Regions from separate parts of the Citrobacter sp. RHB25-C09 genome, predicted to be linked through region 2. Evidence: predicted binding sites of a transcription regulator. Region 2 holds the regulator's gene; each other region holds the start of a gene.
The links. Region 2 encodes LexA, which represses DNA repair genes until DNA is damaged. Its sites were predicted from a motif close to TNCTGTATGTACATACAGNA; they were not measured.
Positions count from the first base shown of each region.

Region 1: dinG (ATP-dependent DNA helicase DinG) is a predicted target of LexA. The motif match lies at 6,825-6,844, and genes of this name have one in related genera.
Region 3: umuD (translesion error-prone DNA polymerase V autoproteolytic subunit) is a predicted target of LexA. The motif match lies at 5,348-5,367, and genes of this name have one in related genera.

Region 1 covers NZ_CP057483.1:1,519,257-1,529,092, forward strand. The annotation lists gene hlyD (secretion protein HlyD) at 1-571, opposite strand, end outside; gene cecR (transcriptional regulator CecR) at 571-1,242, opposite strand; gene rhlE (ATP-dependent RNA helicase RhlE) at 1,447-2,814, shown strand; gene HVY19_RS07100 (GntR family transcriptional regulator) at 2,910-3,644, opposite strand; gene pcaB (3-carboxy-cis,cis-muconate cycloisomerase) at 3,847-5,199, shown strand; gene HVY19_RS07110 (DASS family sodium-coupled anion symporter) at 5,233-6,654, shown strand; gene dinG (ATP-dependent DNA helicase DinG) at 6,859-9,045, shown strand; gene HVY19_RS07120 (fimbrial protein) at 9,032-9,538, opposite strand; gene HVY19_RS07125 (fimbrial protein) at 9,544-9,836, opposite strand, start outside.
Region 2 covers NZ_CP057483.1:4,004,729-4,014,564, reverse strand. The annotation lists gene malK (maltose/maltodextrin ABC transporter ATP-binding protein MalK) at 1-1,075, shown strand, start outside; gene HVY19_RS18985 (maltoporin) at 1,179-2,504, shown strand; gene malM (maltose operon protein MalM) at 2,655-3,599, shown strand; gene ubiC (chorismate lyase) at 3,780-4,277, shown strand; gene ubiA (4-hydroxybenzoate octaprenyltransferase) at 4,290-5,162, shown strand; gene plsB (glycerol-3-phosphate 1-O-acyltransferase PlsB) at 5,321-7,741, opposite strand; gene HVY19_RS18960 (diacylglycerol kinase) at 7,912-8,280, shown strand; gene lexA (transcriptional repressor LexA) at 8,405-9,013, shown strand; gene dinF (MATE family efflux transporter DinF) at 9,133-9,836, shown strand, end outside.
Region 3 covers NZ_CP057483.1:1,880,409-1,890,244, reverse strand. The annotation lists gene HVY19_RS08765 (multidrug DMT transporter permease) at 1-463, opposite strand, end outside; gene HVY19_RS08760 (ATP-binding protein) at 529-4,950, opposite strand; gene umuD (translesion error-prone DNA polymerase V autoproteolytic subunit) at 5,384-5,803, shown strand; gene umuC (translesion error-prone DNA polymerase V subunit UmuC) at 5,806-7,068, shown strand; partial or broken gene HVY19_RS08745 (transposase) at 7,301-7,695, shown strand; partial or broken gene HVY19_RS08740 (IS3 family transposase) at 7,771-8,690, shown strand; gene HVY19_RS08735 (hypothetical protein) at 8,716-9,714, shown strand.

The DNA of each region.
Region 1 (9,836 bases), 1.9 Mb from region 2:
GTGCCTGCTCAAGGCTGGCTTTAGCCTGCGCGATATCCTGCTCACGATTACCGGAACGGTACTGTGTCAATTTATCCTGCGCGGACTTCAACGACGCCTGTGCCTGGTCGCGGGAAGAACGGGCATTTTCCAGATCGTTAGCGGAGATGGTGCGGCTTTTCCACAGACCCTGCTGACGATTGTAGAAATTTTGCGCGTAATCATAGGCCGCCTGCGCCTGCTTCACGGCAGCCGCGGCCTGGGCGATCTCTTCCTGGCGATAGCCTGCCAGCATCAAATCATACTGCGCCTGGGCGACAGAAACGCCCGCTTTTGCCTGCATTAAGGCGTTTTCATAGGGCGCACGATCCAGCTCGCCTAAAACCTGTCCTGTTTTAATGGCATCGCCTTCATCGACCTTGAGCGAGGCGAGCCGTCCACCTACGCGAAAGCTCAGATTGACAGTGCGGATATCGACGTTGCCGTAGAGCGTCAGCCCGTTGTCTTGTCGACTCTGATACCACCACGTGCCGCCAGCAATCACAGCGACCAACGCCGCGACGACCAGTCCGATAACAACCGGTTTTTTCATCAGTCCAGACTCCTTTGCGATAAACCTTGCAGAATGAGATCGATATGACAGGTCACGGTCTGATAAATCAGTGCCGTTTTTTCTTCATCAAACTGCGACCAGCCAGTGCGTAACAGAATGGTTTCTTTACCCAGGCGGAATGCAAGTACTTCACCCAGCAGCGCGTGGGTATGCAAAATCATCCGTGTGTCATTGGCGTCGCAGCCGGTATAGGCGGCAATCAACCGGGTTAAATAGCTGTGCAATGGCTCGATGACCTGCGAATGCACACGTTGATAAGCGGCGGTCGGGGAGAGCTGCTCGCGCGAGATAAATTTGCTCAGGTTAACGGTGTCATCCTGCGTTAACAGCAGGATCATGTTCTTGCAGGCACGGAGGATCAGTTCGCGGATTGCGTTGCGGTCTGGCTCCGGCTGGGCAAACAGTTTTTCCGCTTCTTCGGCGTGTGGGCGAAACTGCCCCCCGATAAAATCGGCGATCCACTGGGCGCAGGCGAGGTATAAATCTTCCTTTGAGCCAAAATAATAGGTGATGGCGGCGATGTTCTGTCCGGCCTGGGCGGCAATATCACGGGTCGTGGCATGCAGACCATATTCGCCAAACTGTGCCAGCGCGGCAGCAATCAGTTGATTTTTGGCTTGTTCGCCTTTGGTGGTGGTGGAGATATTCATCGCGTGCCCAGATTATTAATCAATCGATTGATTAAGATTATGACTGAAGTCTGGTCTTGTCCAGTCGATGGGATAATTTATGCGCTGAGTCACAAAAACTGCTACACTCCGCCCCTTCATGACATTGTGGTTTTTGTCATCCCCAAATTGTATGTATCTCCCTGAAAACTACACCGGGAACGGTCGGGGCGGTTCGGAGTAGTTATGTCTTTTGATTCCCTGGGTTTGAACTCTGATATTCTGCGCGCCATTGCTGAGCAGGGTTACCGCGAACCCACCCCCATCCAGACGCAGGCGATTCCTGCGGTGCTGGAAGGCCGCGACCTGATGGCGAGTGCGCAAACCGGCACCGGTAAAACCGCAGGCTTTACGCTGCCGCTGTTACAACATCTCATTACTAAACAGCCGCATGTGAAAGGGCGTCGCCCGGTGCGTGCGCTGATCCTCACTCCAACGCGTGAACTGGCGGCGCAGATTGGTGAGAACGTCCGTGATTACAGCAAATACCTGAACATTCGCTCGCTGGTCGTCTTTGGCGGGGTAAGTATTAATCCGCAGATGATGCAACTGCGCGGCGGCGTGGATGTGCTGGTGGCGACGCCGGGGCGTTTGCTGGACCTGGAACATCAGAATGCGGTGAAGCTGGATCAGATTGAAATTCTGGTGCTGGATGAAGCCGATCGCATGCTGGACATGGGCTTTATTCACGACATCCGTCGCGTACTGGCGAAACTGCCGGCGAAGCGACAAAACCTGCTGTTCTCTGCGACGTTCTCTGACGATATCAAAGCGCTGGCTGAGAAGCTGCTACACAACCCGCTGGAAATTGAAGTCGCGCGCCGTAATACCGCTTCTGAGCAGGTGACGCAGCATGTGCATCTCGTTGATAAGAAACGCAAGCGTGAGCTGCTTTCACAGATGATCGGACAGGGTAACTGGCAGCAGGTGCTGGTGTTCACCCGTACTAAGCATGGTGCGAACCATCTGGCGGAACAGTTGAACAAAGACGGCATTCGCAGTGCGGCAATCCATGGCAACAAGAGTCAGGGGGCGCGTACCCGTGCGCTGGCCGATTTTAAATCCGGTGATATTCGCGTACTGGTCGCGACTGACATCGCGGCGCGTGGTCTGGATATCGAAGAGCTCCCGCACGTGGTGAACTACGAGCTGCCGAACGTGCCGGAAGATTATGTCCACCGTATCGGTCGTACCGGACGTGCTTCCGCGACCGGTGAAGCGCTGTCGCTGGTTTGTGTCGATGAGCATAAGCTATTGCGCGATATCGAAAAACTGCTGAAAAAAGAGATCCCACGGATTACGACTCCGGGCTATGAGCCGGACCCGTCAATTAAAGCTGAGCCGATCGAGAATGGTCGTCAGCAACGTGGTGGGAATGGTGGTGGCGGAAGAGGCCGTGGTCAGGGGCAAGGACAGAGTGCAGGTCGTGCTCAGCAAGCGCGTCGTCAGGATGGCGGTGCGCCGAAAGCCAGAACGCGCAGCGGTGAAGGTAAACCGGCGGGTGAAAAGCCGCGTCCACCGCGCCGCCCACGTCGAATTACCCCAGCGCAGTAAATTGTAGGCCGGATGGCGGCTCCGCCTTATCCGGCCTACGCCGATCTGTAGGCCTGATAAGCGTAGCGCCATCAGGCACTCAATACCGCTCTCCCTTATTCCCCCGAACTCTGCGGTTTCAGCACTATGGAACAGGTGTACCTTCCTGCCGGGTGAATTGAAATCGTCGTCTCGAACACCTTCCCGTCACGATCGCGATAGCGTCTTACTATGCGCATTGCCGGAGAATCCGGCGCGACGTTGAGGATCTTCGCGACCTTTTTGGGGACGCCAACGGCAGTGATCTCCTGATGTACCTCGTGACTCTTAATGCCGTAGTGCGTTTCGATCAAATCGCTAATCAGCGCATGCGGATCGTCGCGGATGTAGGAGCGTAGCCGGGAGTAATCGGTACTGGCGTAGCTGTCCGTCCAGCAGATCGGCGCATCCGGGTTTTGTGCATCCTCGCGAATGCTGGCGATGTGCAGCCAGCGCGAGCCAGGCGGACAGCCAATCAGTTGCGAAAGCTCAATATCTGCGACAATCTCGTCAATCTTTTTAATCACCCGCAGGTTGTTCTTCGCCAGTAGTACCAAATCTTCAAGGTGCAGGAGGGGATGATTCACGCCGCTCTCGCGCGGTTCGCAAACCCGCGTTCCCGCCCCTTTTCGACGGGAGATTAACCCCTGTTCCGTTAATTCCCTTAACGCTTCCCGCATGGTGTGACGGCTCACCTGCCATGTTTCGCACAGTTCCATTTCCGTAGGAAACAGCGCGCCGGGCGGGTAGGTTCCCGTGGAGATCTGCTGAGCCAGTTCACGGGCTATTCGCTTGTAGAGTGATTCTTTCATCGCAGTTTCGTTAAAAAATTAATGATCGCAATCACAAATATTTGTACGGACTATTCCATACATTCTCTATGATTATTATAAATGTCCGTACATTTCAAATGTACGGACATTTTATTATGTTCGGACATTAAATGCATATCGACTGCGTTGTCAGTCGAGCCAGATGCTCATCTTATCACTATCAGAATGTCCAGGGGGATTTATGGCTTCGAATGTAATGGATTCTGTTTTATTTAGAGATTCTTTCGGCACGCCCGCGATGCGCGCGGTATTTGATGACTACGAACTTATTCGAAAATATATCGAAGTCGAGGTGGCGCTTGCCAAAGCTCAGGCGCGTTGCGGGGTGATCCCACAAGCCGCAGCGCAGGAAATTGCCGAAAAATGTAATGCCGAGTCGCTGGATTTTGATCTGCTGCGTCATGAGACGGAAATTGTGGGCTATCCGATCCTCCCGCTCGTGCATCAGATTTCAAAACAGGCCGGAGAATCTGGCGGCTACGTCCATTGGGGGGCGACCACCCAGGACATCATGGACACGGCGGTCGTGCTGCAAATCCGCGATGCCTTCGAATTAATCGAGGCGGAGATGACGCAACTTCGCGCAACGCTTGCCGAACTGGCGCAGCGCTATCGCAACACACCGATGGCCGGTCGTACGCACCTACAGCAGGCGCTGCCGGTGACCTTTGGGTATAAAGCCGCGATCTGGCTGGATATGTTTGAACGTCATGCTGAACGTTTAGCACAGGCGCGCCCGCGCGTGCTGGTCGGTGAATTTGCCGGGGCAGCCGGTACGCTGGCTTCACTGGGCGATAAAGGGCTTGAGGTGCAAAAAGCGCTGATGGAAGAACTCGGCCTGAATGTCCCAACCTCCACCTGGCATGTGGCGCGCGACGGCTTTGCGGAAGCGGTGAATCTGTTGGCGGTCATTACCGGTTCACTCGGCAAAATTGCCTATGACGTGATGCTGATGGCCTCGAATGAATTTGGTGAACTGTATGAACCGTTCGTTAAAGGACGTGGCGCCAGCAGTACGATGCCGCAAAAGCGCAACCCGATCTCCAGCGAACTCATGCTCGCCTGTGCGAAAGGCGTTCGTCAGCAGGCCGGGCTGATGCTCGACGCAATGGTTCAGGATCTGGAACGCGCCACCGGCCCCTGGCATGCAGAGTGGATCGCGATTCCGGAAAGTTTTGTGCTCAGCGCTGGAGCACTGCATCAGGCCAACTTTATGCTGGCGGGGCTGGAAGTGGATGAAGCCGCGATGAAACGCAATCTGGGTATGACCAACGGTCTGATTGTGGCCGAGGCGGTGATGATGGGGCTGGCGCCGTATATTGGCCGTCAGGATGCTCATGATGTGGTGTATGACGCTTGTCGTATTGTTAACGAACAGGGCGGACATCTGGCTGATGTGCTGAACGCCATGCCTTCGGTAGCGGAACGTCTTGACCCGCAGTTGATTAACCAACTGACCGATCCTGCTAACTATCTGGGCATGGCACCGGAAATGGTGGATCAGGTGCTGGCTAAATATATGTCCCGGAAATAAAGGCCCCCGGACTCACGAAAGAAGGATATGACTATGTCGATAAATTCTGTCGGGGGTAAGAAGCTCTATGCGTTTCTGATCCCTGTGATTGTGGGGGCGGTTATCTGGTTTTATCCCGTCCCTGAAGGGTTATCCCCTGAGGCGTGGCATATGTTTGCCATTTTCGCTGCAACTATTGCGGCTATCCTGACCCAGCCGCTGCCATCAGGCGCGGTAATGCTGATTGCGCTTTGCGTGGTGATTTTCACCAAAACGCTGACAGAGGCGAAAGCGCTGTCGGGTTTTGCCTCCGGCACCGTCTGGCTTATTTTCTGCGCCTATGTGCTGTCGCTGGGGTTTGTGACCTCTGGGCTGGGTAAACGCATCGCGTATAAAATGCTGTCGTGGTTTGGCGGAAGCAGCTTAGGGATTGCCTATTCGCTCGGCGTTTCCGACCTGATTATGGCACCGGCGATGCCTTCGGTGACGGCACGTTCCGGCGGGATTATTTTCCCGATCGCCCGTTCCATTAACGATGTTCTCGGTTCGTCACCAGGCCCAACCGGTAAGCGCATTGGTGACTTTCTGACGATGGTCTGTTTCCAGTTCACGCCGATCACCGGGGCGATGTTTATGACCGGGATGGCGGCGAACCCGCTGGTGGCTTCTCTGGCGAAATCGACGCTGGGGCTGGATATCACCTGGGGAGGCTGGTTTATTTCCGCGGTCGTCCCGGCGCTGGTCTGTTTTTGCCTGATGCCGCTGTTGGTCTACAAACTGCTGGATCCGGAGCTTAAGCGTACGCCGGAAGCGAAGGCGATGGGGAAACAGTCGCTGAGCGAACTGGGGACGATGAGCAGCAATGAGAAAAAGGTGGCGCTGGGGTTTGTGCTGGCACTGGTCGGTTGGGGCACCAGCCTGATCACCGGCATTTCGGCGACCTCGGTGGGGCTGGGACTGGCCGCTTACCTTTTTGCCAGTGGCGCGGTGAACTGGAAAAGCCTCCTTAATGACCACGCGGCCTGGGACACGGTGATTTGGTTCAGCGTGATCATTAGTCTGGCAACCGGTCTGGCGGATCTGGGATTCATCAAATGGATGACAGGAATGCTGGGGAGCGGTATTCAGGGATTTGGCGCGATGGAGGCCTTTATCCTGCTGGGCGTACTGTATATCTACGTTCACTACCTGTTCGCCACCGCGACGGGGCACGTGGCCGCGCTGTACGCCCCTTTTGCCGCCACGGCGATTGCGGCAGGTGCGCCGCCGATGATGGTGGCTATTTGTTTCGGGATCTTCAGTAACCTTATGTGGGGGAATACCGAATACGGCGGTGGACCAGGGCCAATCTACTTCGCACAAGGATATTTTGAGCGTCCACGCTTCTATCGCATTAACCTGTTCGTGGTCACGGTCAACGTAGTGATTACCTTTGCCGTGGGTATGCTCTGGTGGAAGGCGCTGGGATATTATTAAGTGATGCGCAGTTGTTGGATGGCGGCTGCGCCTGATAAGGCCTGGCTCATGCCGGGCCTGTCCGTAGGCCGGATAAGGCGCAGCCGCCATCAGGCAGAGTAAATTTACATTGCGAGTCGCTTTCCAGAACTGGCAAAAAAGCTACTGACACCCCCTGAAATGTGCCACAATAGTGGCTGTTTATACAGTATTTCAGGTTTTCTCATGGCTTTAACCGCAGCGCTAAAAGCGCAAATCGCCGCCTGGTATAAGGCGCTTCAGGAACAGATCCCCGACTTTATCCCCCGCGCGCCGCAGCGGCAGATGATTGCTGACGTGGCAAAAACGCTGACCGGGGAAGAGGGGCGTCACCTGGCGATTGAAGCACCCACCGGGGTTGGGAAAACCCTTTCTTACCTGATCCCCGGCATCGCCATTGCCCGGGAAGAACAAAAAACGCTGGTTGTCAGCACCGCTAACGTGGCGTTGCAGGATCAAATCTACAGCAAAGACCTGCCACTGCTGCGCAAGATCATCCCCGATCTTCGTTTCACCGCGGCGTTCGGTCGTGGGCGATATGTGTGTCCGCGTAATCTGACGGCGCTCGCCAGTACCGAACCGACACAGCAGGATCTGCTGGCGTTTCTTGATGATGAACTCACTCCCAATAATCAGGAAGAGCAAAAGCGTTGTGCGAAGCTGAAGGGCGATCTCGACAGCTACAAATGGGATGGACTGCGCGATCACACGGATATCGCCATTGACGACGATCTCTGGCGACGTCTGAGTACCGATAAAGCCAGTTGCCTGAACCGCAACTGCCATTACTACCGCGAGTGTCCGTTCTTTGTGGCTCGCCGTGAAATTCAGGAAGCGGAAGTGGTGGTGGCAAACCACGCGCTGGTGATGGCGGCAATGGAAAGCGAGGCGGTGCTGCCGGACCCGAAGAACCTGCTGCTGGTGCTTGATGAAGGCCATCACCTGCCGGATGTCGCTCGCGACGCGCTGGAAATGAGCGCTGAAATTACCGCTCCCTGGTATCGGCTCCAGCTGGATCTGTTCAGCAAACTGATTGCCACCTGCATGGAACAGTTCCGCCCGAAAACAACGCCGCCGCTGGCAAATCCGGAGCGCCTGAATGCCCACTGCGAAGAGCTGTATGAGCTCATCGCTTCGCTCAATAACATCCTCAATCTGTATATGCCCGCCGGGCAAGAGGCCGAGCACCGTTTTGCTATGGGTGAACTGCCGGACGAACTGAAGGAGATTTGCCAGCGTCTGGCGAAGCTGACTGAAACGTTGCGCGGTCTGGCGGAGCTGTTCTTGAACGATCTGAGCGAAAAGACCGGCACGCATGATGTGGTTCGCCTGCACCGGGTCATTTTGCAGATGAACCGCGCGTTAGGAATGTTTGAAGCGCAAAGCAAACTGTGGCGGCTGGCATCGCTGGCGCAGTCATCCGGTGCGCCGGTGTCGAAATGGGCGACGCGGGACGTGCGCGACGGGCAAATCCACGTCTGGTTTCACTGCGTTGGCATACGCGTTAGCGATCAGCTCGAAAGGTTACTGTGGCGCAGTGTGCCGCATATTATTGTGACCTCCGCAACCCTGCGTTCCCTCAACAGCTTTTCGCGTTTGCAGGAGATGAGCGGCCTGAAAGAAAAGGCCGGCGACCGCTTTGTCGCGCTCGACTCACCGTTTAACCACGTTGAGCAGGGGAAAATCATCATTCCGCAGATGCGCTATGAGCCTTTGATGGAAAACGAGGAGCTGCACATTGCCGAAATGGCGGCCTATTTTCGTGAACAACTGGAGAGCAAAAAGCATCACGGTATGCTGGTGCTGTTTGCCAGCGGACGGGCGATGCAGCGTTTTCTGGAGCACGTTACCGACCTGCGCTTACTGCTGCTGGTGCAGGGCGATCAGCCCCGCTATCGGCTGGTGGAACTGCATCGTAAACGGGTTGAGAACGGCGAGCGCAGCGTGCTGGTCGGTCTGCAATCTTTCGCTGAAGGTCTGGATCTGAAAGGTGATTTGCTCAGTCAGGTGCATATCCATAAGATCGCGTTCCCCCCCATCGACAGCCCTGTGGTGATTACCGAAGGCGAGTGGCTAAAGAGCCTGAACCGCTATCCGTTCGAGGTGCAAAGCCTGCCTGCGGCGTCGTTTAATCTGATCCAGCAGGTCGGGCGATTGATTCGTAGCCATGGATGCTGGGGAGAGGTGGTCATTTATGATAAACGCCTGCTGACGAAGAGCTACGGTCAGCGGTTGCTGAATGCGCTGCCGGTGTTCCCGATTGAACGACCCGAAGTCCCTGACGTGCCGGAGGTAAAAAAACGCCCGGCGAAAGTGCCTGCCGGGCGTCGGAAAAGCATCCGTGCTAAGGGGCGCGGTCCTACTGGTAAGTAAAGGTCACTTGCACTACGCTGCTGAAGGTGCCAGCGGTGACGGGCATTGAAGTGGCGTAATAGCGGGCGGCCAGCGGAAACACCGCCGTATGGTCGTTCTGATTAATCAGGACGTTAAAGCTTGCCTGCGGTGCAATAGTGATTTTGTCCTGGCGATCGGCCAGCTCCAGCGCCAGTCCTTTTGCGCTACCGGTGTTGGCAAATTTCGTTGGGTGAGCGCTATCAGCCTGACCGTAAAAAAACGCGTTAGACAGAGTCAACGTTGACGGACAGTGCGTCACTTTCAGCTCAAATTCCTTCCATACGCCGGTATCGCCTACGTCTTTAAAATTGCTGGCAGCAGTCTGGCCGAGATCGACGGTCAGATCTTTACTGGCGCTATCAACCACACAGGTGTTGGCGTAGATCGTCCCGGTCATCTGAATTTGAATATTGTCATCCGCGTGAGCCAGGGCGGTAAGTCCCAGAGCGATCGTTAAGGCGATTTTTTTCATGGCGTTCACTTATAGGCGAGCGTAAGGGTCGCAACACTGTTTGCGGGGCCAGGAGTGACCGTATCGCTTATCTGTTGGTAGCGAACCTGAAAGGGTATCTCCAGTGTTTCATTGGCGCTTGCTGGCCTATCGGTCGGCACATAGGTATCAAAGGTGGCGATGTAATTATCAAACAGCATGCGGACACCCACGCCGGTCGCCATACCGCTTTCCTTTGTGAGCTTGATAACCCCTTCGTAATTGGTTTCATAACCATTGGCGCTGGTGATTTTGACCATGGGTTGCACGGTGGTATCGC
Region 2 (9,836 bases):
CTGGGGTGACGTGGTGGTATCGAAAGATATCAATCTCGACATTCAGGAAGGGGAATTCGTGGTGTTTGTAGGACCGTCAGGCTGCGGTAAATCGACTCTGCTGCGAATGATCGCCGGACTTGAAACCATCACCAGTGGCGATCTCTATATTGGAGACACCCGCATGAACGATATCCCGCCCGCCGAACGTGGCGTAGGGATGGTCTTTCAGTCTTATGCGCTCTATCCCCACCTGTCCGTGGCTGAAAATATGTCCTTTGGCCTGAAGCTTGCGGGCGCGAAGAAAGAAGTCATGACGCAGCGCGTTAATCAGGTTTCCGAAGTCCTCCAGTTGGCGCACCTGCTGGAACGTAAACCCAAGGCGCTCTCTGGCGGTCAGCGTCAGCGCGTCGCGATTGGCCGTACGCTGGTGGCGGAACCGCGCGTATTCCTGCTTGATGAACCACTTTCTAACCTGGATGCCGCTCTGCGCGTGCAGATGCGTATCGAAATCTCCCGCCTGCATAAGCGCCTGGGACGCACGATGATTTATGTCACCCACGATCAGGTCGAAGCGATGACCCTGGCGGACAAAATCGTGGTGCTGGATGCCGGACGCGTGGCCCAGGTCGGTAAACCGCTGGAGCTGTATCACTATCCGGCAGACCGCTTCGTCGCAGGCTTTATCGGGTCGCCGAAAATGAACTTCCTGCCGGTCAAGGTCACCGCCACCGCTATCGATCAGGTACAGGTTGAGCTGCCAAATCGCCAACAGGTCTGGCTGCCCGTCGAAAGCCGCGATGTGCAGGTCGGCGTCAATATGTCTTTAGGTATTCGTCCGGAACACCTGCTGCCCAGCGACATCGCCGATGTCACTCTGGAAGGCGAAGTTCAGGTCGTCGAACAACTTGGTCACGAAACGCAAATTCATATCCAGATCCCCGCCATTCGTCAAAACCTGGTTTACCGCCAGAACGACGTGGTGTTGGTAGAAGAGGGTGCCACATTCGCTATCGGCCTGCCGCCAGAGCGTTGCCATCTGTTCCGTGAAGATGGCACTGCATGTCGTCGGCTGCATCAAGAGCCGGGCGTTTAAGGTCCCCATAAAAAACGAAACGCAAAGCCTTCGAGGCTGCCAACAAAGAGGCAGTCCGAAGGGTGAAGCGTTTAAAAGAAAAGCAATGATCTCAGGAGATAGAATGATGATTACTCTGCGCAAACTCCCGCTGGCGGTTGCCGTAGCAGCAGGCATTATGTCTGTTCAGGCAATGGCTGTGGATTTCCATGGTTATGCTCGTTCCGGTATCGGCTGGACGGGTAGTGGCGGCGAACAACAGTGTTTCCAGGCAACGGGTGCTCAAAGTAAATACCGTCTTGGTAACGAATGTGAAACCTATGCGGAAATTAAGCTGGGCCAGGAAGTGTGGAAAGAGGGCGATAAGAGCTTCTACTTCGACACTAACGTCGCTTATTCCGTAGCACAGCAGAACGACTGGGAAGCGACGGACCCGGCATTCCGTGAAGCGAACGTGCAGGGTAAAAACCTGATCGACTGGCTGCCGGGCTCCACCATTTGGGCCGGTAAGCGTTTCTATCAGCGTCATGACGTTCACATGATCGACTTCTACTACTGGGATATCTCTGGCCCTGGTGCCGGTATCGAAAACATTGACCTCGGCTTCGGTAAACTGTCTCTGGCAGCCACCCGTTCTCAGGAAGCTGGCGGTTCTTACATCTTCACCAGCAATGATATCTACAGCCGATACAAAGACACCGCCAACGACGTGTTCGACGTGCGTTTAGCAGGTATGGAAATTAACCCAGGCGGTACTCTGGAACTGGGCGTTGACTACGGTCGTGCGAATAAGACCGACGGTTACAGCTTTGCTGATGAAGCGACCAAAGACGGCTGGATGTTCACCGCAGAACATACCCAGAGCATGCTGAAAGGCTACAACAAGTTTGTTGTTCAGTACGCGACTGACGCGATGACCACGCAGGGCAAAGGTATCCCGCAGGGTTCCTTCACCGGTAACAGCTATGACAACGATGCTGAAATCGGTCAGGTTAACAACAATATCAACAACAACGGCAGCCTGGTTCGTATTCTCGACCACGGTGCAATCTCCCTGGGCGATAGCTGGGATCTGATGTACGTCGGTATGTACCAGGACATCGATCGTGACGACAACAACGGTACCACCTGGTACACAGTGGGTGTCCGTCCGATGTACAAATGGACGCCGATCATGAGCACCCTGCTGGAAGTTGGCTACGACAACGTGAAGTCTCAGCGTACCGACGATACCAACAACCAGTACAAAATTACCCTGGCGCAACAATGGCAGGCTGGCGACAGCATCTGGTCCCGCCCGGCAATCCGTGTCTTCGCAACCTACGCGAAGTGGGATGAGAAATGGGGTTACGACAACGGTATCGCCTATCGCGACACCAGCACTACTACCTACAGCCGTGGCGACAACGATGAGTGGTCCTTCGGTGCCCAGATGGAAATCTGGTGGTAATACGTGAGGTAAAGGGGGACGAAAGTCCCCCGAAACACGGGAATGCCGGTTAAGGCGTCACCGCCATTCGGCATTCCCGACACAGTTTCTCGCGGTTTAGCGCGCTATTGCCTGGCCACCGCTGAACGCATGCTTCCTGAGGTGATAACAATGAAAATGAAGAAAAGTCTCGTTGCTCTCTGTTTATCTGCGGGGTTATTTGCCAGCGCACCGGGCATCAGCCTGGCAGAGGTAAACTATGTACCGCAAAACACCGCCGCCGCACCAGCCATTCCGACCGCTGCGCTGCAACAGCTAACCTGGACGCCGGTTGACCAAAGTAACGCCCAGTCCACCCAGCTTGCGACTGGCGGTCAGCGCCTTGATGTGGCAGGGATTACGGGTCCGGTTGCGGCGTACAGCGTTCCGGCAAATATTGGCGAGCTCACGCTGACGCTGACCAGCGAAGTGAACAAACAAACCAGCGTCTTTGCGCCTAACGTCCTGATTCTTGATCAGAACATGACGCCCTCTGCGTTCTTCCCCAGCAGCTATTTCACCTACCAGGAGCCAGGCGTAATGAGCGCGGATCGCCTGGAAGGGGTGATGCGCCTGACGCCTGCGCTGGGACAGCAGAAACTCTATGTTCTGGTCTTTACGACGGATAAAGATCTCCAGCAGACCACAACTCTGCTTGACCCGGCAAAAGCCTATGCCAAAGGCGTAGGTAATGCTATTCCCGATATTCCGGACCCGATCGCCCGTCATACCACCGACGGTCTGCTGAAGCTGAAAGTGAAAACGAGCAGCAGTTCCAGCGTGCTGGTTGGGCCGCTGTTTGGTTCTTCCGGTCCGGGGCCAGTAACCGTAGGGAATACCGCTGCGCCTGCGCCGACCTACGCTGCGCCAGCTGCCGCGCCGGTTGCCGCCCCTGCGCCTGCGAAGAAAAGCGAACCGATGTTGAACGACACCGAAAGCTACTTCAACAAAGCGATTAAAGACGCCGTCGCGAAAGGCGATGTAGATAAAGCGCTGAAACTGCTTGATGAAGCAGAGCGTCTGGGTTCGACATCGGCCCGTTCCACTTTTATCAGCAGTGTAAAAGGCAAGGGGTAACGTTTACCCCACAGTGCTGATTTGCAACAACTGGTGCGTCCCCGGGCGCACCTTTTTTTTAGCATTCCATGCGAATTGTTACGCTTCTGTTGCGCAACAGATCACTTAATTTTTATTCCGTCTCCCGTAATCTCTTTTCTGCGTTACAATGCCTTTCAGTTATGAAACGGAGAGTAAGGCATGTCACACCCCGCGTTAACGCAACTGCGTGCGCTGCGCTATTTTGACGAGATCCCCGCTCTGGATCCGGAACAGCTAGACTGGCTGCTGCTGGAAGATTCCATGACGAAACGTTTTGAGCAGCAGGGAAAACGGGTCACTGTGACGTTGATCAGGGAAGGATTTGTTGGTCAAAACGAGGTGGTGGAAGAGCTGGCGCTCCTGCCAAAAGAGTCCCGCTACTGGCTGCGTGAAATCCTGTTATGCGCGGATGGCGAGCCATGGCTTGCCGGACGTACCGTAGTGCCTGAGTCGACACTGTCCGGCCCTGAACTGGCTTTACAACATTTGGGCAAAACCCCCTTAGGGCGCTACCTTTTTACATCATCGACGTTGACCCGAGATTTTATTGAAATTGGTTGTGATGCAGCGCTGTGGGGACGCCGTTCCCGCCTGCGACTGAGCGGTAAGCCGCTGATGCTGACCGAGCTATTTTTGCCTGCATCACCGTTGTACTAAGAGGAAAATAAAATGGAGTGGAGTCTGACGCAGACTAAGCTGTTGGCGTTTCATCGCTTAATGCGTACGGATAAGCCCATCGGTGCCTTATTGCTACTCTGGCCGACGCTGTGGGCGCTGTGGGTGGCGACTCCGGGCGTACCGCAACTGTGGGTGCTGGCGGTGTTTGTCGCCGGAGTCTGGCTGATGCGCGCCGCCGGATGTGTCGTGAATGATTATGCTGACCGCAAATTTGACGGTCATGTTAAGCGCACCGCCAACCGTCCGCTACCGAGCGGCGCGGTGACTGAAAAAGAGGCCCGCACGCTGTTCGTGGTGTTGGTGCTGCTCGCTTTCCTGCTGGTGTTGACCCTCAACACAATGACCATCCTGCTATCGGTGGCCGCGCTGGCGCTTGCCTGGGTGTATCCGTTTATGAAGCGCTACACTCATCTGCCGCAGGTGGTGCTGGGCGCGGCGTTCGGCTGGTCGATACCGATGGCCTTCGCCGCGGTGAGTGAGTCCGTGCCGCTGAGTTGCTGGCTGATGTTCCTCGCTAACATTCTTTGGGCGGTAGCCTACGATACGCAGTATGCGATGGTCGATCGCGACGACGACCTGAAAATTGGTATTAAATCGACCGCCATTCTGTTTGGCCAACACGACAAGCTGATCATCGGCATCCTGCAGGTGCTTGTGCTGGTCCTAATGGCGGTTATTGGCTGGTTAAATGGACTGGGAATGAGCTATTACGGGTCAATTTTGGTCGCCGGCGCGCTGTTTGTCTGGCAGCAGAAGCTGATTGCCAACCGCGAGCGGGAAGCCTGCTTTAAGGCGTTCATGAACAACAACTACGTTGGCCTGGTGCTGTTTATCGGGCTGGCGATGAGTTACTGGCATCTATAAATCATTGCCCGGTGGCGCTGCGCTTACCGGGTCTACCAAACCGTAGGCCGGATAAGGCGGGAGCAGGCATCCGGCAATCCGCCATAAAAAACTGCACCTTAATCAGTTGGGTGTCCAACTTTTGGGGTGCAGTCCACATTGACCGGCTTTACTGTGCGTTACTCGCTTTGCGTCGCACTCTCGATGGTGAGGCGCACATCCGACGTAATTAACTCCGCCAGCATCTGGTACACCTTCATCGTTTCGCCCGGCTCGGCATCTCCGGTATCGCTGATGTATCCCTCATCACGCAGGGTCAGGACCAGTGAACTGAAGACCGCCTTATCGAAGAACTCCGGCGCGTTGATGCCGTGCAGCACGGACAGACGCTGCGCTACGGTGCGGCTTTCTTTCTCCAGCGTACCACGGTTGATTGACGGGTTCGCACTCAGCAGCCAGAAGGTAATGGCGTAACGCTGTAGCGTTTCGCGCGCCCCTGCCGCCAGCAGTTGCAGCGTGCGAGAATGCGCAGGGTTAATGTGCAGTTCGTCATTCTGAACGGAGATGAGTCCCTGGCGCTGCATCTCTTCGACCAGTGCATCAATAACGCCCGTCAACGCTTCGCGTTCCCAACGCAGGAACAGCTCCGCTTTCAGCATCGGATACAGTACTTCAACATGCTGCTGTAGCGCCGCGCGTGAAATATGGCGATGCTGGGTAATAATTGCCGCCATCAGCGAAGGCAGAACCAGCATGTGGGCAATGTTATTGCGATAGTAGGTCATGAGAACCGCCTGCTCGCGCGGCAGGATGATAATATCGCCAATGGTGTCTTTCTCGACTTCGAACTTGTTCATCTGCAACGCGTGATCGATGAGATCGCTGGCGCTGACGGATGGCACCGTCGAGTCAGGGGAGTACGGTACATTGCGCATCAAATCCAGATAACAGTTGAGTTGTTCTGTTAGCTGTTCACGGGTCAGCGAGCGCTGACGGGACGCCAGCAGTGCGGTACAGCACAGGTTCATGGCGTTAGCCGCACCAGCGTTGTTAATCCGCACCATGAGCTCTTCAGCGATGCCGTTCACCGTTGGCGTCAGCCAGGCAGGACGCACGGCTTCGATTGGATCGATCGACTCGCGCCATTCTGGAACGTGATGATTCAGGTATGTCATCAGCGGCATCGGTTCGCCGAAGTTAACATAGCCCTGACCCAGATTACGCAGCTTGCTCAGGCCGCGCAGCATCTGTGGCAGACTTTCTTTCTCTTTGGTCGCGCCACGCAGCTCTTTCGCATAGGTCCCCACTTCCATGACGTGCTCATAGCCGATGTAAATCGGCACAAGCGTGATCGGACGGGTGCCGCCGCGCAGCATGGCCTGGATGGTCATCGACAGGGTACCGGTTTTCGGATCCAGCAGACGGCCAGTACGTGAGCGTCCGCCCTCAACGAAGTATTCCACCGAATAACCACGGCTGAACAGTTCGCCCAGATACTCGCGGAAGACGGTGGAATAGAGCTTGTTGCCCTTAAAGGTACGGCGAATAAAGAACGCCCCCAGGCGGCGGAAGATCGGCCCGGCTGGCCAGAAGTTCAGGTTAATCCCGGCTGCAATGTGCGGGGGAACCAGACCCTGGTGATACAGGACGTAGGAGAGCAGCAGATAGTCCATATGGCTGCGGTGACACGGCACATAGACAATCTCGTGCCCGTCATGCGCCAGCTGGCGAACGCGCTCGGCGTTGTGGACGTTAATCCCCTGATACAGCCGGTTCCAGGTAAAGCCCAGAATACGGTCGGTCAGGCGAATCATCTCGTAAGAGAAGTTGGCGGCAATTTCTTCCATCAGCGCGATCGCGTTCTGCTGCGCTTTTTCGTGGGAGATTTTCTTACTGCGCGCTTCGTCTTCGACCGCGCGGGCAATCGCCTTCGAAGCTAGCAGTTTATTAAACAGATCCTGACGCGCAGGCAAACGCGGCCCCACGGCGGCCAGACGCTGACGGGCGAAGTGCATTCGCGCCACGCGAGCCAGTTTTTGAGCAATAATTTTATCGGTGCCGTGCTCGTCAGCCATACGGCGCAGCGAGACGGAAGGTGAGAAGCGCACAAAGCTGTCGCGACCCAGCCAGGAGACGGCAAAGAATTTTTGAATGCCGTTGAGCATGCGTAAAGGCGGGTTCACTTCCCCTTTTTCACGCCCGGGCGCGCGGCCAAACATCACCGATACTGGCACCATTTGCACATCCAGACTCGGATTGCTGCGGTGCAGGTCGAGATAGTTATGGAACAGCTTAATGGACTCTTCTTTCGGCGTGTAATAGGTAAAGACACGCGGTCCGCCGTGAATGAACACATAGCGCGGCAGCTGAGTGCCGTCGATCTCCAGCGGTTCTAATGGGTCGGGGAGGTCGTGCGCCAAACACTGAGCGCGCAGTGTCAACAAGTCCGCTTTGGAGTTGTACGGTAAAACGTACATAATGGGACGAGAGGTATCGAGCCCTAACTCCGGGGCAGGATCTGCCGGAATAGACTTGCTTTTTACCAGCACGCTTAATGGTAAATTCAGGATTTTATAGTAAATTCGTGGCCAGCCGGACATAAACGATGTAAAGCCTCTGGTTAATAGTGCAAATGCGCTGCAAGGATATCAGAAAGTCATGTGAATTTCTGTTGTATCCCGTCATACTTCGCGCCGCGTTGCATTAACTCAAAACATTTGAGTTAACAGGACAATGACATTGACGCCAATAATGCAAAAAGGTTCTTTTGATGGCCAATAATACCACTGGATTCACCCGAATTATCAAAGCTGCTGGCTATTCCTGGAAAGGTTTTCGCGCCGCATGGATTAACGAGGCCGCATTCCGTCAGGAAAGTCTCGCGGTCCTGGTTGCCGTGATCGTCGCCTGCTGGCTGGATGTGGATGCCATAACGCGCGTTCTGTTGATCGGCTCCGTCATGCTGGTGATGGTTGTTGAAATTCTTAACAGCGCCATTGAAGCGGTCGTTGACCGTATCGGCTCCGACTATCATGAACTCTCTGGTCGCGCGAAAGATATGGGGTCGGCAGCGGTGCTGCTCTCTATCATCATAGCGCTGATAACCTGGGGTATCCTGCTATGGTCGAATTTTCGTTAAGGATTTTTACGAGCGCGATTCCATAACGCTATAAATCTCCTGTTTAATGTGCAGTTTGTGGTTCCAAAATCGCCTTTAGCTGTATATACTCACAGCATAACTGTATATACACCCAGGGGGCGGAATGAAAGCGTTAACGGCCAGGCAACAAGAGGTGTTTGATCTCATTCGGGATCACATCAGCCAGACAGGCATGCCACCGACGCGTGCGGAAATCGCGCAGCGTTTGGGGTTCCGTTCCCCAAACGCGGCTGAAGAACATCTGAAGGCGCTGGCGCGTAAAGGTGTCATTGAGATTGTATCCGGCGCTTCTCGCGGCATTCGTTTGCTGCATGAAGAAGAGGAAGGGTTACCGCTTGTCGGTCGCGTTGCGGCGGGGGAACCCCTGCTGGCGCAGCAGCACATCGAAGGCCATTATCAGGTCGATCCTTCTCTGTTTAAACCCAATGCCGATTTTCTGCTGCGCGTTAGCGGCATGTCAATGAAAGACATTGGTATTATGGACGGCGATCTGCTGGCCGTGCATAAAACCCAGGATGTGCGTAATGGTCAGGTCGTTGTCGCCCGTATCGACGACGAAGTGACGGTAAAACGTCTGAAAAAACAGGGCAATAAAGTCGAACTGTTGCCAGAAAACAGCGAATTTAAGCCTATCGTCGTGGATCTTCGTGAGCAGAGCTTTACCATCGAAGGTTTAGCCGTTGGCGTGATCCGCAACGGTGAGTGGCTGTAATACCTCACACTCGGATAAGGCGTTTGTGCCAACATCCGACACCGAGCCCGGTGGCGCTGTGCTTACCGGGCTTACGAAATGCGTTCAAAACCTAAACACTCCTGCTCAGGCTTCTCCTCATGCCGTTCTTTGCTCCTGCTGATAAAGCCCTCTGGCGTCTCGCCTTACCCATGATCTTCTCCAATATCACGGTTCCTCTGCTGGGACTGGTGGATACTGCGGTGATTGGTCACCTGGATAGCCCGGTTTATCTGGGTGGTGTGGCTGTGGGTGCAACAGCCACTAGCTTTCTGTTTATGCTGTTGCTCTTTTTACGCATGAGCACAACTGGGCTAACGGCACAGGCGTTTGGTGCGAAGAACCCACAGGCACTGGCGCGTGCGCTGGTACAACCGCTCATCCTTGCGCTGGGGGTGGGGGCATTAATTGCGCTTTTACGCACCCCGATAATCGATCTGGCGCTGCATATTGTTGGCGGCAGCGAAGCGGTGCTGGAACAGGCAAGACGCTTCCTGGCGATTCGCTGGTTAAGTGCGCCGGCGTCGCTGGCGAATCTGGTTCTGCTCGGCTGGCTGCTGGGCGTTCAGTATGCTCGCGCGCCGGTTATCCTGTTGATTGTCGGCAATATCCTGAACATTGTTCTCGATTTATGGCTGGTGATGGGTCTGCACATGAACGTGCAGGGCGCTGCGCTGGCGACGGTCATTGCGGAATACTCCACGTTAGTGATTGGGCTGCTGATGGTGCGAAAGGTACTTCATTTGCGCGGCATAACCGCGGCTATGTTAAAGCAGGCCTGGCGCGGCCATTTTCGGCGTCTGTT
Region 3 (9,836 bases), 2.1 Mb from region 2:
GTCTCACAAAATGCCAGTGATCTCCCTGAAAAGGAGCATCTGGATAGACATTGCTGTTTACTGACCACTCGAACGCCATCTGACTGACAAATGGGAAGCCGCTATCATGCTCAAGGTTAACCATTGTGGTGTGAAAAATCCGTGGGAGATCCGCTCCTTGAACACCGTTAAAATCCTGTGGAATAGCGAAGCTCTCAGTCACCTCTTCCAGACCGGTTATAGGAGTCTCAGTCTGTAGGCCAAAGCTTTCCAGCAATAGATTTGAGAGAATGGACGGTTTAGGAATGCTTTGCGCCAATTTCTGGCTCGCCTTGTAACGATGCATCTGCACCGCTATCCAGAATACGTAAAGTACCTCCACCACTTCGGCCTCAAGCTTACGAGAGCTCAGAAACCTAAGTAACGCAGCCTCCGTTGTAGCTTTCGATGCTGATTCACCCAACCGGGCGGCAAGTTCTTGCATGGTCCACCACCTTGTAGCGGTTGATGGCCAGCCGAGTCTGGCGATTAGAATACTTAGGTCGTCCATCATTTTCCCATTGTCATCGAAGCATCAAGTTCTGTTGCCCAACGTGGGCGTTCCAGAGGCAGGGTTCGGGTATCTTCACGCACGCAGTTGACCATCATTTCGGCAAACTTCACGGCATCTGCTACGCGTTTTTGTTGCACATAGAAATAGACCATCAGCTCTGTCGGCGCTACACGCTGCAGCTCGGGCTCTCCGAACCAGCTGTAGGTAGTAACATCAACAAACTCATCGCAACGGCTCGGGAAGTACTTCACTACCATGTCAAACCTTTTACAGGTATCTTCCTCTCTCTCCACAAAACTCATCCACCCGCCATTTCGAATCTGCGCCTGGACAAGATATTTCCACGCCGCTTTCGAGCCGCTCAGCCTACGTTTGGTCTCAAAGGCAAGGTCAGACAGATCGAAGATGCCCTTTTGCCGCCCCTCGTCTGACTGCAGCAAACCATCCAGAGCCGCGAGTAAGCGTTTACCCTGCCCAGCGCGATCCCAGTGCTCATACCAAGCACGAAGCACTCTCTTCTTTTCGTTGTAGCTTGTTGACAGACTTACCAGCAACTGATCAAGTTCCTCTGGCGCAAAGGTGGTTACATCGCCAGTGTACGGATTGCTGTCGTTATCGTTGCTAGACGACCCAGTGCCTTGCAGCACACCAATGTCCCAGCCGACATGCTCCCTAAGAACACCTAGCTGCCCTGCGGCACCATCCTCACCATCGCGTTCAAGCTGTATTAACTCGTTCTGAACGTCGGGATGAACTCCCGTACGCATAAGTGCATCCAGCGGCCAGCCATCTCTGACGCCCTGTTGCACATATATCCGCAGACTGTTCTCTGCATGCGACCATTCACCTGCGTGCGTGTGTTCCTCGTATTTTACGACCAAAGCCATCGGGCTGAGTTTTGCCAGCAGATGGTCCGCAACTTCAAGCAGGTGCCTAGTGCCTTTTCCGTCTGTGTAGTCCAGCACGTGATGGATTTGTGGCGAAAGCAGACTGAGTAGTCGTCGAGCATCATCTGGTGCTGCATCTACAAGGTAGCCAATAGCATCGACCGTGTTACTCAACGTGGGATCTTTACGATGTCCATAGCCGGTCGTTAGCTCCCAGACCTGTTTACAAAGCTCTTGTGCGCTGACATTTAATCCATGAGCCAAAGCGATGCCGCATAACTGCAGAGGCGTCTGCAGATGCACGCTAGTCTCTTCGCGGATATCTGCATCCAGCATGACGCGTTGAGAATGGACGAAAGCTGCGGCCGCCTCATCACTCATCCTTGTCAGTAATCCTGCTGCGTACTGAGTGCGGAAGGATGCACTGTCAAACCACTCGGATGTGGCTGCCGCTGTCAGGGTTGACTCAGTAAGTGCCACATCGTCACGATTGAAGAGCAGGCAGCTTCCAAGTCGAATGTCGCAGGCAACACGATGCAATCCAGCCCGGAAGTCCTCTGCCGCTGCACTCGCGCTGTGACTCTGCCTAAAATGCCTGAACTTGCACGGTTTGAGGAGATTGAATAGCTCATGAAAATCCACAAATTCCCCTTGCCACCAACGCTCTGCAACCTGGGCTGCAATCTCTGAGAGAGCATCAAGGAAGTGACTGATGTTATCCCTTTCCTCGTAACTGGGTGCTCGTACGAACTCGAAGGCGATTTGATCCTCAGCTTTCATGCACAGGCTCAGGTGCACACTGCTGAAGAACCAATGGTGTACCAGCGTATTTAGATTGTCTTTATGCTCGTAGTAGTTTCCCTTGAGCCACTCGACTGGAATAGCCTCATCTAATGGCTTCGAAGTCCGCTTATAGGCCGCTTCCATCGCTGCAAGAAAGGGAGTTCGCATCAGCTTGCTGAAGTCATCGCGGTCGACGATACTTACTCCGGCCGTTGCAGCAGCACGAACGCAGAAGTCACTTAGAACACTCGTGTCCACATCAGGCTGTAGCGAAACAGCCGCTTCCATCAAGTCATCCAGATAACCATCCTCAACCAGCATTCGGGCTCTGGGCATCCATACTATTTGGCTGCTTTCTCGGACTAACTGGGTAAAAGCCTCTGGGGTCGCCCCGATAGCACTAAGACGTGTGAACGCATCGACCAGAAACTGGAGTTCGTCACCCCCCGCGTTAGTTGAATATCGATTGGAGAAGCGGTTAAGGCCTCTAAAACGACGCAGGGTCTCCTCACCGCAGGTCTCGGCCAGTACAGTTTGTCCACGTGCTTGCAAGGCTAAGCCGAGAGCTGCCACGTCCAAAATATCTGTCTCGTGTCGCGAGGCTATAGCCTCTTGAACAACCCCCTCATTGGCTGTCAGCGTCAGGGTAAATGACACAAGCCGGGCTATGTCGTCGCTCTGCATCTGAAATTCGCTGCCGCCAACCACCCGGGACTGCAGGTGTGCGAGCCGATATGCGTCTGCAAATGCGTTGGTCTCCAGAGCTGCGACCAGTGCCTCAGATAGCAGCGTGTCAAAGAGCGATTCTGGATAGCCCTCCTCTAAACGAAGCATGATCCAGTCACGAGTTAGCCCAGTAATGAGATTCTCAGGATTACCCAACCTTGCCTGAACCGTCCAGAGCCAGTTAACGCGAAGAGAAGGTGGCGCCTCAGTTTCCAGCCAGATCGCCACCGCTGGTATCAGGTTTTTGATACGCTCGCCGTAGTCAGAGGTCGAGCGTACAAAAACCGCCAGACTCTCATGGAAGACCTTCAGACCAGCAGCCGATGAGTGCAGCAGATGTTCCACCTTGGCGACATCTGGCGGCGCAGCGCCCTGCTTAGCGGAGATCTCCAGAAAAGCAGCTTTGGGCCAAAAGAAGGGAAATGCACATACCAATCGCAGCGTGTCTTTGAGACTTGGTGGCAGCTCTTCCCACAACGATGCGTAGTAGAACTTTGCCTCTTTGGTCATGTCACCCTGTAGCCGCTCAATATTCCAGCTATCCACGTCTCGTCCTGCGTGCTCAAGCTCAGCCATGGCATAGATGACGTGCAGCGGGTGGCCGTTGGTCTTATTGCGAAGTGCGGTCGCAGCTTCCTGTAGCTGGCGTTCTATCTGATCTTCATCGTTGAACCGGATCAAGAGCCTGCCTTCGTCAACCACCTTGTGAAGGTAGGACAGGACGGCGTTCTCGGACATCGCCGGCAATGTTCGCCAACTAGCCTTAGGTGCAACTGACAAGAGGTCCCTAGGCAGTTGAGTGTCGTCGACCGGCTGTGTGCCTACCAACAGAACCATGTTATCCGGGCAGGGAATAATCTGGGAGAACACATCGTCCAGCGGCCGTTTATCAGCGCTGTTAATGCGCCAGACATGGTCTAGGCCGTCCAGAACCAGCACGAACGGCTTGCCCTTAGTCTTGTAGTAGGTTGCGCACGCTTCGAGGAGGCCCCGCAGGTCACGACCAGGCGCATCAACTTCCGGATGTAACCGTTTGACTTGCGCCTCGAGCGATTGCTCAACCACGTAGCTGTTCACACGGTCTCGTCCCCGCTCGGTCATCGAGAGGAAGTAGTGGTGCCGTACCGTGGGAACCCCTGATTCAGCAAGCACTTCGCACATCGCGCTCAAGTATGTGCTCTTCCCACGACCAGGCGGCCCTGTGAGCACGATTGTCTGCCCGGCCCCGGCAACCGTGTCACGTACGAATTCACGGTGGAACGTCTCGTCAGGCACCTCATATCCGAGAGGCACAACAAAATCTTCCGGCAGTGGGGCCGGCGGTATTGCCCGCAGAATAGTGCGGACTTGCTCCAGAGAAATCCACCCTTCTGGCGGCGGAAAGTTTTTCTGAATCGACCAGTTCAAGGCGACGTTTTTTAAGTTCGCAACTCCCTCTGGTGTGCCGTGAAAGCGCAATCGCGCATCGATCTCGTGTTCAAGTGATTCGAAGCTCTTATCGCTGTGAACAATCTGCAACTGCTTGAAAAATAATTCACATTTCTTTTCGTCGCCGAGTTCAGCGATAACCTCTAATCGCCGTGGCTCTGGAACTTTGGATAAATCGATTTTTCCATCAGTCAGGCAAGACTCAATGTCGGCATCTGGCCGGCGATTGGTCTTCAACGATAGCTCTCCGACGCGAGCAGAATCCAATTTAACAAAAGCATCAAACCACTTACGCAACATCGACCTCGATCGTGCTGTCTTTCCGGTCCTCTCCAACATCCACGCCCAATTCAGGGGGTGCTCGGCAGGATTAGGTGTATATTTCACCTGCTGGAGGTCAACGAGATGGTTAGGGCGTTCGGCGACGATGTCATCCAGCCCGGTCGGAGCAACAGCCTCGTCGTCACACTCAAACTTCACTCGGGTATAGCGTGTCGGCGCATCTAGCCAGTCACACAGCAGTTTCAGCCCCTGCCTGTTCTGATAGACATAGCCTGCAGCAGTGATCGCAGTATTTTTGATTTCTTCAGACATTAAAGGGCCACCTGTGTTCTGGATACTTGACCAACGCTCTCGTAGCTGGCCCGCTCCCTGTTTCTGAATGGACAGGACTCCGATTCAGGGGCACGTTTTTCAGATATTTGAACTGGCAACTAAAAATTGCATGACGGTTATGCAGAATACTTTATTTTATGATGTACTTATCGCATATGCACGTCCAATTCCTGTGAATGAACTCGGTGGGAGCTGGTTCTTCATCGAAGAGCAAGGAATCGGCGTGACTTACTGTCAGAGTGCTACGGTTTCGCTGAACTGGGTTTAAGTCAGGCAACAAAACTATATTAGATACCACACAACTAAATTAACAGACACTTCAAGCACTTTCAGGAATCGCTTCACAAGTTTCTTGATCCTTAGCCGCTTTCAGCAATACTGTATATAAATACAGTGCCATAGGATCAACATCATGCTTTTCACCCGACCAACTGAGATTTCTCCCCCGCTCATACTTCCTCTCTTTTCTGAGAAAGTGCCCTGCGGCTTTCCGAGCCCTGCGCAGGACTATGTTGAGGACAGACTGGATCTCAATAAATTGCTGATAAGACACCCGAGTGCCACTTACTTCATAAAAGTTAGCGGGGAGTCTATGCATGACGCCGGTATCAGCGATGGGGATCTTTTAGTGGTTGATCGCTCACTTCCGGCCATACATGGCGATATTGTTATTGCTGCTGTGTCAGGTGAGTTTACCGTCAAAGAACTTCGTACTCATCCTTATCTACAGCTAGTACCTCACAACCATAATTATTCTTCGATTTCATTTCAAAATGCAGATGAATTAGAAATATTTGGGGTGGTGATTTTTAGTATTAAGGCGCATAAATAAACATGTTTGCTCTCGTAGATGTAAATAGTTTTTATACTTCTTGTGAAACTCTTTTTCGGCCAGACTTGCAGGGGAAGCCTGTTGTCGTGGTTTCCAATAACGACGGCTGTATTATTTCTCGTTCAACTGAAGCGAAATCCCTCGGTATAAAAATGGGTGAACCTTTTTTCAAAATAAAAAACAATACATATAGTTCCAGGATTCATGTATTTAGTTCTAATTATGCACTTTATTCCGATCTAAGTGAGCGAGTTATGCAGACGCTAACTGCAATATCTCCTTCGATCGAAGTTTATTCAATAGATGAAGCCTTCGTTAATTTATCTGGGGTGATAAACTGCATGCCATTAAGTGATTTCGGTCATGAAATGAAAAACAAAGTATTTAAAAATACAGGTTTAACTGTAGGAATTGGTATTGCACAAACAAAAACATTAGCAAAGCTAGCTAACCATGCAGCCAAGAAATGGCGTGGCACTGGTGGTGTTGTCGATTTATCTAATATTGATCGGCAGCGTAGGCTAATGGCACTTACCTCTGTTGAGGATGTGTGGGGTGTTGGTCGAAGAATTAGTAAGAAACTTAACTCCATGGGTATTAATACAGCACTTGATCTGGCTGAAAGCTCATTGTGGATAATAAGAAAGCATTTTAATGTCGTGCTTGAAAGGACCGTCCGAGAACTTCGTGGTGAGCAATGCCTTGAACTAGAAGAGTTTTCACCAACAAAACAACAGATCATCTGTAGTAGATCTTTTGGCCACCGTATAACTCAGTACTCAGATATGCATCAGGCCATTTGTGCTTACGCCGAACGCGCAGCGGAAAAACTGCGTGGCGAGCGTCAGTTTTGTCGTTTCGTTAGCGTTTTTGTTCGTACAAGCCCACATGCAGATAACGAAATATACTATGGAAATCAAGCTTCCGTAAAACTATTGATACCATCGAATGATACACGTGACATTATAAACGCTGCTACGAACGCCCTAAGGAGGGTATGGATTGATGGTCATCGATATATGAAGGCTGGTGTTATGCTTGCTGATTTTTTTAGTAATGGAGTGGCTCAGTTAAATTTATTTGACGATAATTCCCAACGAAGAAACAGCGCTGCATTAATGGGGGCTATAGACAAACTGAATAAGTCAGGGAAAGGGAAGGTTTGGTTTGCAGGTCAGGGGTTCGAAAAATCATGGACTATGAAACGTGAGATGTTGTCTCCCGCTTACACAACCCGATATTCAGACTTGCCAGTGGCAAGGTGAAATTATTTTGAACTGAAGCCCTGATGGAGATTTATATTATAGGCGTAAAGATAAGCTATATTAAAATGCATTTTCCTACTGTAGGGGGGTGGATGTCTAACGTGGCAATGATAGTTGGTAGTGCTTCTGCTGGGTTATCAACTTGGCACCAAGTATGAATCTGACCTGCTCCCCGTTGATTAACACACCGCGATGTTAGTAATGTCTTCATAAGCCACATGAGGACATCCCCATGAAGAAGTGTTTTTCCGACGGACAGATCATCAGTATTCTCCGCGAGGCTGAAGCCGGGATTTCTGCCCGTGAACTCTGCCGTAAAGCACGCCATTTCCTACACCACCTTTTACACCTGACGCAAGAAGTATGGCGGTATGGCGGTGCGGTTAAGAGCCTGAAGTCCTTCAGCTTAATCACTAGCGTGTGTACTGCCTTTATCATCTCAGCGGGCTGGGCGTAAAACGCAGACGATGTCGTAAAGGACTGGCAACGGAACGTCTGCCGCGGCTCCGCTCGGCAGAGCCCAACCTGACCTGGTCGATGGATTTCGTCATGTACGCGCTGGCCACCGGCCGCACGATAAAGTGCCTGACCTGCGTGGACGACTTCACGAAGGAGTGTCTGACTGTAAGTATCCTGGTAAAACGAACCATTCACTTTTAGATATCTTCCGACATACTGATTATATCCCCTTAGGAGATCACTATACGTAAGATCCGATTCACTGAGCACCAGATCATCGCCGTGCTGAAGTCCGTCGAAGCCGGACGAACCATCACAGATGTGTGCCGTGAGGCCGCGATATCCGAAGCCAGCTATTACAACTGGAAGGCGAAATATGACGGGGTGGAAGCGGCCGATATAAAAAAAATCAAAGTTCTGGAAGACGAGAACCGGAGGCTTAAACAGATGTTTGCTGATCTCACCCTTGAGTGCCGGGCACTTAAGACGTCATCGAAAAAAAGATTTAAAACCAGCGATAAAACGTGAACTCGTTAGCTATCTGACGGCATAATTTGTCATGAGTTTACGCCAGAGCTGCTGGACGTTATCGCTGAGCAGGACAGTGTAGTTTTATCAGCCTGTTACCCGGCGTGATGAACCGGTGATTCATGCGCTGACTGAGCTGGCAGAACGCTATCCGCGCGACGGTTTTAGGTTTTAAGAAACTGTTCCAGCTGCTGCGCAGGCAGGGCAATACCTAGAACCATAAACGTGTTCACCGGATTTACTGTCCGCTGAAACTGAATTTTCGCCGCAAGGGAAAGCAGCGTCTGACGGTGAGAACCCCAGCAGTGCTGGCGACACCTGAAGCACTCAATCAGTGCTGGTCCATCGATTTTATGCATGACGCGCTGACATGTGGTAAATGCTTCCGGACATTTAATGTGGTGGATGATTTAAACTGTGAGACTCTGGCGATAGAAATTGCTCTGAATACCCCGGTACAACGTGTTGTGCGGGTGCTGGACAGAATCGTGGTAACCCGTGGCTATCCGCTAAAGATGCGAATGTATAACGTGCCGGAACTGATATCACAGGCACTTGCGCAGTGGGCTGAAAAGCATAGTGTGGTGCTGGAGTTTATTAAGCCGGGTAAACCGATACAGAACGCCTTTTTACAATTTCACAGCTAGCTTTGGAGAAATAATGAACGGTATATTTTATAACAACACAATTACTACCCTACCGGGATGGGCTGAGCCTTTACATTTATCTCAGCCAATCGGTTACGCATATGAAACTGCAACCCACTTTGTGCATTTATATGGTAAAGACCATGGGTTGAATGTAATTTCTGTTGGCTTAACAGTAATTGAGAAAAAAAATGGCACTCTAGTTGATTGGGTACAACGAGTATTTGGCGCTCAAAATATCCAACCATTATCTTTGCCTATTGGTGATACTGTTGAGAATCTTTGGCGTCCTTCACTTTATTACTCTAACGATATTCAGATAGCCTTAAATATCGATCCATATGAGCAGCGTTCAGCAGAGCAGGCGTTGCGTGTACTTGTCGAAAAACTTGATGATATTCTCCTCTATGTGGAACCTAGTCAAAGTGGTTTAGCTTCTTATGGGCATAAAAGTAGAGAGTTACTAATACTTGCGTGTACAGAGGTTGAAAATCTATGGACTTCAATTTTCCAAAAAGCAGGAATCCCCCCTTCAAACAGCCGAATGTACACAACTCAAGACTATGTAAAACTGTTGCCTAAAGCTGGATTGAACGAATTTGAAATAACGTTTAAAAACTACAATGGATTACGTACTTTTCAACCATATGCAAATTGGAATACGCAGCAACCTACTCAGTCTTTAAGCTGGTATCACGCATACAATAAAACTAAACATGATCGAAATGCATCATTTAATGAAGCAACCTTAGAAAATGTGATGGACGCAACTTCAGGGGTTATAGCTATGTTTTGTGCGAAGTTTGGTCCTTTTTCACTGATACATGATAATAATGCTCTATCTTCTCTTATGAATCAGCATTTTCACATTAATCTTAAGGATAGTGACCATTCAACGTACTATGTTCCTAAGATAAATTTACCAGTAAACACAAGAAATGACTTGTTCTTATATGATTGTTATCGAGAGGGGCACAATGAACAGTGGAATGTTCAACCACTAGTGCTATAAGAAAAACTAACAAGACGTTGGTTCCCTTTAAATAGTGAGAGGATTTATGGCAAGAATGACCGCTCCCAATATTAGATACAACCTTCAGTTAGCGATGTCGGTTTGTCTACCTTCTAATGGTC